DNA from 3 places in the Rahnella variigena genome. Region 3 is predicted to be linked to each of the others. Evidence: predicted binding sites of a transcription regulator. Region 3 holds the regulator's gene; each other region holds the start of a gene.
What was found. The regulator Fur, encoded in region 3, represses iron uptake genes when iron is present. The targets are predictions, from matches to a motif close to ATAATAATGAGAACNACTATCAA.
Positions count from the first base shown of each region.

Region 1: the regulator Fur is predicted to act here: its motif matches at 1,941-1,963, upstream of ftnA (non-heme ferritin).
Region 2: the regulator Fur is predicted to act here: its motif matches at 1,558-1,580, upstream of sodA (superoxide dismutase [Mn]).

Region 1 is NZ_NSDJ01000001.1:2,414,391-2,417,670, reverse strand. Features, by position in the region: gene copD (copper homeostasis membrane protein CopD) at 1-741, opposite strand, end outside; gene copC (copper homeostasis periplasmic binding protein CopC) at 745-1,131, opposite strand; gene ftnA (non-heme ferritin) at 1,271-1,777, opposite strand; gene CKQ54_RS11260 (DNA polymerase III subunit theta) at 2,183-2,413, shown strand; gene pip (prolyl aminopeptidase) at 2,432-3,280, opposite strand, start outside.
Region 2 is NZ_NSDJ01000001.1:657,791-661,070, reverse strand. Features, by position in the region: gene CKQ54_RS03075 (methyl-accepting chemotaxis protein) at 1-568, opposite strand, end outside; gene sodA (superoxide dismutase [Mn]) at 859-1,479, opposite strand; gene fdhD (formate dehydrogenase accessory sulfurtransferase FdhD) at 1,688-2,530, opposite strand; gene fdnG (formate dehydrogenase-N subunit alpha) at 2,675-3,280, shown strand, end outside.
Region 3 is NZ_NSDJ01000001.1:2,103,518-2,106,797, reverse strand. Features, by position in the region: gene CKQ54_RS09700 (methyl-accepting chemotaxis protein) at 1-511, opposite strand, end outside; gene fldA (flavodoxin FldA) at 920-1,447, shown strand; gene fur (ferric iron uptake transcriptional regulator) at 1,761-2,216, shown strand; gene chiQ (ChiQ/YbfN family lipoprotein) at 2,400-2,741, opposite strand; gene chiP (chitoporin ChiP) at 2,755-3,280, opposite strand, start outside.

The DNA.
Region 1 (3,280 bases), 310 kb from region 3:
ATAGACAGCCACTGCCGCCATCATCGCGACCAGTATCACTTTGACCACCAGCAGACACTGATAAAGCGATGTCATATCGGTGGGCCAGCGCTGCAAAACAATGGCGGTATTGATGACACCGGTGATGATCACCAGCGAGACCGCGGCATGTCCCCAGACAGAAAAACGGATAAGCGTCACAATCGCGTAGGGTCTTGCAGAGGGCTCGCGGGCATACAACATGCAGGTCAGTAAAGGCAGTAAAGACCCGAACCAGTAGGCTGCGCTGAGCAAATGCACCACATGGTTAGTCCGCTGTGCCAGTCCCAGTAAGCCCTGATGCATGGCCGCATGGCCAATCAAAGCCTGAGTGATCAGTAAACCCAGCGAGCACAGAAACAGCAGGACATGACGTCCGGGCATCCACTCCATTAACAGAACCAGTAACAGCACAGCGGTCAGTAATAAGTGCCAGCTCCAGACTTCGCCAAATGCGGTGGTTAATACCAGTATCCACACGTTAATGTTGAGGATATCGTCCCAGCCATTGCCCATCAGCGCTGCCTGAATAGCCAGCATTCCGACAGAAGTGACTGCTGCAAGCAGCCCGGACCAAACCATCAGCGTCTGATTTTTACGCTGTAAAATGGCCGAAAATCCGTCAGGCGCCAGCAATGAGCAAAATACGCTCAGTCCGAAGATTTGCATTAATGACACAAAATGCACGAACCGACACAGGACGAAAAGTGCTGTAAGGCTCATGGCTTATTTAACAGTGAAACTGTACTGACCGTTTGTTTTATGACCATCAACGGAAACCACATTCCACGTCACGACATATTTCCCGGCGGCAAGCGCATCGGTAAGGGGCAGCACGGCCTGCGTATTATCGTTCGCAGCCAGGGTCATTTTCCCGGTTTTCACCGTTTTCTGGCTGGCATCTTTCAGGGTAATTTTACTGAAATTTGGCTCGATACCTTCACTGAAACCCAGCGATAATTCGGTCGGACTGGCTGTAAGAACCGCATCCGCCGCCGGAGTTTCCGTTTTGAGGTGAGCATGAGCAGAAGCCTGCTGTGAGATAAATCCGCTCAGCAAAACGGCTGAGACTGCCAGGGCACGGCAAAGAGAAGTGGTTTTATTGAACACGATAATTTCCTTGGCTTGCTTGATGATGAATTTATAACGCCGACACTTTAGCGCAAACGCGCTTAAAACGTTTGTCATAAAAACATAAAAAACGCAGAGGCCGAAGCACTCTGCGTTGTTTGCAAGCTCACACAACTGAAAATTAACCAGCCGGAGCTTGGGCCACCATATTTTTGAGATCTTTATCCACGAAGAACAAACCGTTGCCGGTATTGCTTACCAGCGCCAGTTTATCCAGAACAGATTTGAACAACGTTTCTTCTTCATGCTGCTCTGCAACGTACCATTGCAGGAAGTTGAAGGAAGAATAATCTTTCAGCGTCATGGACAAATCTGCCAGTTCGTTGATTTTCTGAGTGATCAGTTGTTCGTGTTCGTAAGTCTGCTTGAACAAATCGGTCAGCGATTCGAAAGACACCGGCGGAGCAGCAATGGCGCCCAGCAGTGGCAGAGCACCTGTATCGCTGACATATTTGAACAGACGATGCATGTGATCCATTTCTTCCATTGAATGCTGTTTCAGGAATGCGGCAGCACCTTCGTAGCCTTTATCGCTGCACCATGCACTCATCTGCAAATATAAATTGGCAGAATAAAACTCGAGGTTCAGCTGTTCGTTAAGCTGATCAATCATTTCTTTTTTAAGCATGGTACGGCTCCGGATTTAAATTACGGCAGGTGGGCTGAATTATTTATCCGCATTATGCCCGCATCAACACAAAATAAAAACACCCGATTCACATTAATATTCAACGAAATAACAAATACATTTAAAATAATGATTTATAAAAGTATTTTATTTACATGAATATACAATAATGATAATCATTAACATATAGATGGATATTAAAAAGAATCATTCTTATTCAGAATATTAATTAGCGAGTTCTTATTGAAGTTAATTATCACTTCAGATTTGTGAATGGTTCTTATTTACTCTTAATATTAACCTGCCAATTCTCTTCTTAGGGATAGTGTAAAAGTAAAATCACAACATTCACGATGGCGTCTGCCTCGGGTACAATGAGGCAAAACGGATCACCAGGAAGCAGCAATGAGTATCAATCTGGCTGAAATCAGCAAAGACGAAATGGATCGCATTAACGTCGATCTTGCCGCCTCAGCGGTGGCTTTCAAAGAACGCTACAACATGCCGGTTGTCGCGGAGATAGCAGAACGCGAGCAGCCTGCGCATTTGCGCACTTATTTTCGTGAACGGGTGATGTTTTATCGCGGGGAATCACATAAGTTCTCCCGCTTACCTTACGAGCCTAAGCAAAAGTAAGCGGGAAAGCAGGAAACGTTAGCGCCGGGCGGCGAAACGCTGGTTGGTGCGGATTAACTGATCGAGAATGCCCGGCTCATCAAAAGAATGCCCTGCACCTTCGATAATGTGCAATTCTGCTTCCGGCCAGGCCTGCGCCAGATCCCAGGCGTTTTGCACCTGACAGGCCATATCGTAGCGGCCGTGAACAATCACTGCCGGAATATGGCGGATGCGTTCCACATTTTTCAGCAACTGGTCATCAGTTTCTAAAAAGCCCATATACGTGAAGTAGTGATTTTCAATGCGGGCAAAAGCCAGCGCGAAATTATCTTCGCCAAACGATGCCGCTCCTTCCGCTGGCATCAACGTCACGGTCTCCCCTTCCCACAAACTCCAGATCTTAGCCGCTTCAAGCTGAACAGCGCGGTCATCGGAGGTCAGACGGGCCCGATAGGAAGCAATTACGTCTTTGCGTTCTTCCTCAGACAGGATCGACAAAATACGCTGCCATTTCTCAGGGAAGAAACGGGAGGCGCCGTCCTGGTAATACCAGGTCAGTTCCTGTTTGCGCAGAGTGAAAATGCCCCGCAGGACCATCTCGCTGACGTGCTCAGGGTGAGTCTGGGCGTATGCCAGCGCCAGCGTCGAGCCCCACGAACCACCAAATACCAGCCATTTATCGACACCGGCCATTTTGCGCAAACGTTCAATATCATCGACCAGATGCCAGGTTGTATTATTGTCGAGACTGGCATGAGGTTTAGAGCGTCCGCAGCCACGCTGGTCAAACAGCATGACGTCATAATCTTTAGGATCGAACAACTGACGGTGAACCGATGAACAGCCGCCGCCAGGCCCGCCATGAAGAAATACTGCCGGTTTGCC
Region 2 (3,280 bases), 1.4 Mb from region 3:
ACAGCCCGCGCACGTTATAACGCACGCTGATCAGTTTCTGAATTACCTCAGCCAGAGAAAGACGGATGGAAGGATCGGCATCTTCCACGCGCAACTGATCCTGTAAACGCGTCACCACGGCTTCAGTTTCGGAAAGGTTCCAGCTCGCGCGAACGGCATCCTTCTTATCGACAGCCAGCTTAAAGGCGTCCTGAGCCTGCTGATATTCGTGGATTTTAACCGGCACCTGATTGAGTTCTGCCAGACTCGCTGCATCCCACTCCAGTTTGTCTTTCGACTGGGCAATCAGCTGCGAAAGTGCGCTGATTTTGTCCTGATTTTGTTTGAGATAAGCGGGATCGTAATTGAGCTGATACAGCGTGCGGCTGAGACGGGCTTCGTTTAACAGCGCATTCATCTGGTTGCTGAAATCGACTTTTTCAGCGCGCTGGCTGATGTCGTTAAATTTGATCATCCCTGCCACGGTGATGGCCGCGGCGATCAGAAGTACCAGCCCGAAGCCCAGACCCAGTTTGGTGCCGACCTTGAGATTATTCATCCACTGCGAAAGACCTGTTCCGTTGCTCATGTTCATTCTCCGTCGAACATCCCTTTAAAATTAATAAGTGATTTTGTGAAGCCTTTGTGAACAACCTATCGGTGGACTTAAGAGAAACTTTATAGGGAACGGCGCGTATTTTTGATTAATGCGAGCGGGATCGGATAAGGGCAGAGGGGAAATGAATAATTGGCAATAAAACAGTGATCAGGCTTAGGTCTTTACTCAATAAAGAGTACATGAAAATGGACATAAAAAAGGCGGGTCAGTGACCCGCCATTGGCGAAAACATCGTGCCCGTTATGGGCGGTAAAGCGAAATTACTTCGCTTCAGCCAGACGTTTTGCTGCTTCGTCCCAGTTTACAACATCCCAGAAGGCTTTGATGTAATCAGGGCGTTTGTTCTGATATTTCAGGTAGTAAGCGTGTTCCCAAACGTCCAGACCCAGCAGCGGGTAACCGGATGCGCCTGAAACAGCTTCGCCCATCAGCGGGCTGTCCTGGTTAGCGGTAGAAACAACGGCCAGTTTGCCGTCTTTCAGAACCAGCCATGCCCAACCTGAACCGAAACGAGTGGTTGCTGCTTTCTCGAAAGTTTCTTTGAAAGCGTCAACGCTGCCGAAATCGCGTTCGATAGCAGATTTCAGTTCGCCCTGCAGGGTGGTGCCGGTTTTCAGGCCTTTCCAGAACAGGCTGTGGTTAGCGTGGCCACCTGCGTTGTTACGCAGTGCAACTTTCTTGTCCGCAGGCACTTTGTCCAGGTTTGCGATCAGCTCTTCAACAGGAAGTTTTGCCAGTTCTGGCAGGCTTTCCAGTGCAGCGTTCGCGTTGTTCACGTAAGCCTGGTGGTGTTTAGAGTGATGGATTTCCATCGTTTCTTTGTCGAAATGCGGTTCGAGTGCGTCGTATGCGTAAGGCAGTGATGGCAGTGAATAACTCATGTTCATCGTCTCCATAGTGTAGGGCGGCACCGTCATTGTGAGCACCGCGTAATCAGTCGGATCATTATAGTTAATTAAATGATATTGAAAATGATTATCTATGCTCCACCCTTTGTACGGGTACTCGTAAGCGCCTGTTATACGGGGCTTAGAACCAGATAACCGCAAACAATCCTAAATTGTCTAAAGGCACGTGAAGCTTAGAGGGTCAGCGTAACCGCTGCGGATGCGTATACACCGTTGCCCGTCCCGGTTTGCTGAAACCGACCAGCGTCAGGTTACATTTTTCGGCGACGTCTACCGCCAGCGTAGTGGCGGCGGAGACGGCAAACAAAATTTCGACACCGCACATCGCGGCTTTCTGCACCATTTCATAGCTGGCGCGGCTCGACACCAGCGCGGCGCCGGATTGCCATTCACTTTGTTTTTCTCGCAGGCCAAGCATTTTGTCGAGTGCCACGTGACGTCCCACGTCCTCGCAGCCACCCAGTAAGTCGCCCTGCGAGGTTATCCACGCGGCGGCATGCGTACAGCCGGTCAGCTGACCGATTTCCTGCACGGATTTCAGCTGATTCAGCGCGTTATCCAGATTCGCCAGCTCAAACGTTTGGGTAAACGGCAGCGGGGCGAGCGGGCGGAACAAATCGCCTAGCTGTTCGATGCCGCACACGCCGCAGCCGGTTCGGCCTGCCATGGCACGACGACGCTCTTTCAGCCCGGCAAAACGGCGGCTCGATAATTCGATGTTAACTTCAATACCGTTACAGTTTGGTGTTACGTCCAGCCCGTAAATATCCGCAGCCGATTCGATAATTCCTTCCGACAGCGAAAACCCCAGCGCAAAGGCTTCGAGATCTTTCGGCGACGCCATCATTACCACATGTGAAATTCCGTTATAGACCAGCGCAACGGGCACTTCTTCTGCAATCCAGTCGTCTTCCAGTTCGCCAGGATGTGTGCGCTGCATCACCGGTTTTTGACTGGCTCCGATGATCTGAGTCACTTTTTTATCATCTTTTTCGCTCAGTTCTTTTACTTGATGGACATCCATTGGCAATAACCTTATAAACATTCCGGCTACATAAGCCGTACAAACTGTCAGGACTTTAGGTCTTAATTTTACCGCTTCCGCATCTGCAACGGAAAGCGGCAATTTGAAAGCAATGTGTTAACAAATGATGGGAAGGAGTCTTTCATGCAAGTCAGCAGAAGACAATTATTCAAAATATGTGCGGGCGGTATGGCCGGCACTACCGCAGCATTATTGGGGTTTGCCCCGACAATCGCGCTGGCGGAAACCCGCCAATATAAACTGCTTCGCTCGCGTGAAACCCGCAACAACTGCACGTACTGCTCAGTCGGTTGCGGCATGTTGATTTACAGCCAGGGCGACGGCGCGAAAAACGTCACTGAAAATATCTTCCACGTAGAGGGTGACGCCGATCATCCGGTCAGTCGTGGCTCGTTGTGCCCGAAAGGCGCAGGGGTACTGGATTACATCCACAGCGAAGGCCGTCTGAGATATCCGGAATATCGCGCGCCCGGCTCCGATAAATGGCAGCGTATCAGCTGGGATGAGGCGATTTCCCGTATCGCCCGCCTGATGAAAGATGACCGCGACGCCAACTTTGTCGAGAAAAATGAAAACAACGTCACGGTTAACCGCTGGCTGACCACCGGCATGTTGTGTTCGTCCGCGGCCAGTAACGAAACCGGCCTGCTGGATCAGAAATTCACCCGCGCGCTGGGCATGGTTGCCATCGACTGTCAGGCACGTCTTTGCCATGGCCCGACCGTCGCG
Region 3 (3,280 bases):
TGCTGACTTTTTCCATTGATGAACCAAAAGTGCGGCTCAGCGCCGGAACCGTGGTGTTGGCTAACTGGTTATAGGTGTCGATATTCTTACTGCTGGCAGCATTGAATAACGGCGTAACGCCCTGTGTCAGCAGGTTTTCCCAGCTGGTCTGCAGTTCCTGAATGGCTGATTCTTCCAGGCCCGGATGGGGTACTGATTTAAAATCAGCCAGCGCCTGAGTCAGTCCATCAAGAGATTGTTTGGCGCTGTCAAAAATTTCAGGGCCCTTTGACGGGTCAGCCTGAAGCTGTGCAACCGCACGACTCAGACGCGTCACGGTACGGAAATACTGATCGTTACCTTTGCTGATCAGCGTCATGTTGTTGACCAGTTCGGTACTGTTCCTGGTATTTTGCGTTAATGTGCCAAGTGATGTGACGGTATAAAGGGAAACACCGGCCCACATCACGCAGAAGATGCCAAGAATGGTTAATAAAGCGGCCCTGATGGTAATATTTTTTAAAAACTGCACGATATGCCTCTCTCGAAACAGGACTGTTTCTGGTCTGAGGATTGACGGGGATGCGGAGAATCAAAACAGGTAACCAGCAGGCTTACGCCCCCGGACATGTTTGAACACCTCTCCGGGCATCGATTTCTTTATTATGTTGAGATTGCTCTCGCATCATCTATCGGCGGGACATGCGTAAACTTAAGGAAGGAGCCGGTTTATTTCTTCACTTTGCTTATGACCTCAGGAACCCTGTGGTTGATAAGCACACGATGGCGATAACACTTTAAAATATTGCCCGATAAACTTATTCCCCAGTTAAGAAGGCGAGCAGAAGCATATTCTCCGCCTCGCGAGTTTGTTATCATCTTCGCTATTATTGCCTGCAATGCAGGGCACTTCATTTAGAACAAGAGGTTAGATAATCTTATGGCCGTTGTAGGTATCTTCTTTGGATCCGATACAGGTAACACCGAAAACATCGCTAAAATGATCCAGAAACAATTGGGTAAAGATGTGGCTGAGGTGCATGACATTGCGAAGAGCAGCAAAGAGGATCTGGAAAAATTCGATATTTTGCTGATCGGAATTCCAACCTGGTATTACGGTGAAGCGCAGTGTGACTGGGATGACTTTTTCCCGTCGCTCGAAGAGATAGATTTCGAAGGTAAGCTGGTTGCCCTGTTTGGCTGCGGCGATCAGGAAGACTATGCCGAGTATTTCTGCGATGCACTGGGTACCGTGCGCGATATCATTGAGCCACGCGGCGCAGTGATTGTCGGACACTGGCCAACTGAAGGTTACCACTTTGAAGCATCCAAAGGCCTGGCAGATGATAAGCACTTCATCGGACTGGCAATTGACGAAGACCGTCAGCCGGAACTGACCGCTGAACGTGTTGATGCGTGGGTGAAACAGATCACAGAAGAACTCAGCCTTTCAGAAATTATCGGCTAAAACCCTGTTGGCCCTGAGGATTTATTCTACAATTGAAGGGCCAAACTATTACTGAAATTAACAATTTAACCGCTACAAAATTGTAACTTTCGGTCGTATCAAGGTACACTGAGTTCATCTGTTTTTTCTATCGATCAAGTCGTTGCATTATTAGTGTGACAGGCAATTTGTGATCTTTATTAACAGGCTGTCGTTTACGAGAATGGGCACACTTCCCTTAAACGAAGAACAGTAAACGAACAATTTTGTGCCGCCGATGCCACAGGCTGCATGCCTCAACTTGATTAGCACATAGTAACAGGACTGAATCCGCATGACTGACAACAACACCGCACTGAAGAAAGCCGGCTTAAAAGTCACGCTTCCGCGCCTCAAAATCCTGGAAGTGCTGCAAGCGCCGGAAGGTCATCACGTTAGTGCGGAAGATCTGTACAAGCAACTGATTGATATGGGCGAAGAAATTGGTCTGGCCACGGTATACCGTGTTCTGAACCAGTTTGATGATGCTGGTATCGTCACCCGTCATAACTTCGAAGGCGGCAAGTCCGTATTCGAACTGACTCAGCAACATCACCACGATCACCTGATCTGCCTGGATTGCGGTCGTGTGATTGAATTCCGTGACGAATATATTGAAGGTCGTCAGCGTGAGATTGCTAAAAAACATGGCATCAAACTGACCAACCACAGTCTGTACCTGTACGGTCACTGTGAAGCAGGCGACTGCCGTGAAGATGAATCTTTGCACAATGACAAACCTGCGCATTAATTTGCACAGCTTCGATTGTCGCAAATGTTCTAAATAAACTAACCGCTGGAAAGCGGTTTTTTTATGCCTGTGCTTCACCCCGAACACAGACGCCGCTTGCCGACGTAAAAAACCCCGGCAAGCCGGGGTTTCGCTTTTGATAATGATGTTTTTGCCAGCTAAGGCTTTTACAAAAATCTGCTATTAGTTCGCCATTGCAGGCGCGTTATTGGATGTGATTTCCTGCCAGATTTTACCGCAATCCGCCGCATATGCCTGACCATCACCGGTTTTGCGCGCCGTCAGACAGCGCTGGTAATCCAGCACGCGAACTGTTTCCTGTTCCGCAAATTTCTGGTGTGCTTTTTCCTGTTTCAGCTTGTTCAGCAACACCTGACAGGTCGCCAGTTTGTCCGGATTACCTTCTGAAGAGTTAATACAGGTGCGGTAGTCTTCACGCGTTTGCGAAATCTGTGCCTGATCGGCGGTAGGCGCACAGCCTGCCAGCAGAACAGCCGATACCGCCATCATCAGTAATTTATTCATCGACATAACGACCTCAGAAAATAGTGAATGGAGCAATAACGATGAATTTCACGTCTTTTTCATCCTGGAATATGTTGCCGTAACCCCCGCCCCAGCTCGGAATATCCGAGTGGTTGTCGTACTGGGTGTAATGCAGTTTGAACAGTGTCCCCTTCGCGCGGCCTTCCTGAATGGTGTAAAGCGCATCCAGGCTCCAGGCGCTCTCTTTCAGACGCTGGCTCTGGTCATAAGCGGCGTTGGTACTCGGTTTGGCGTCCCACGCGTAAACGTAAGAACCCCCGACGGCAAAGCCCGGCAGATCCCATTTCGCCAGATCGTAAAGTACGCCGGCGTACACCGCTTTCTCGCCGTTGGCGTTGAAGTCCGAACGGTTATCCCACCACACGTCAAGACGACCGTTGGAGGAGGAATACGTCGGGGTCATACGTTGCAGGAAGTAGCCCTGATTACCTTCCGCTTTGACCATCGTACCTTCCAGCCGCCAGTTAAACTGACCGGTGGTGTAACCGAAAGTCAGCGCCTGCAACCAGGCCATCCCG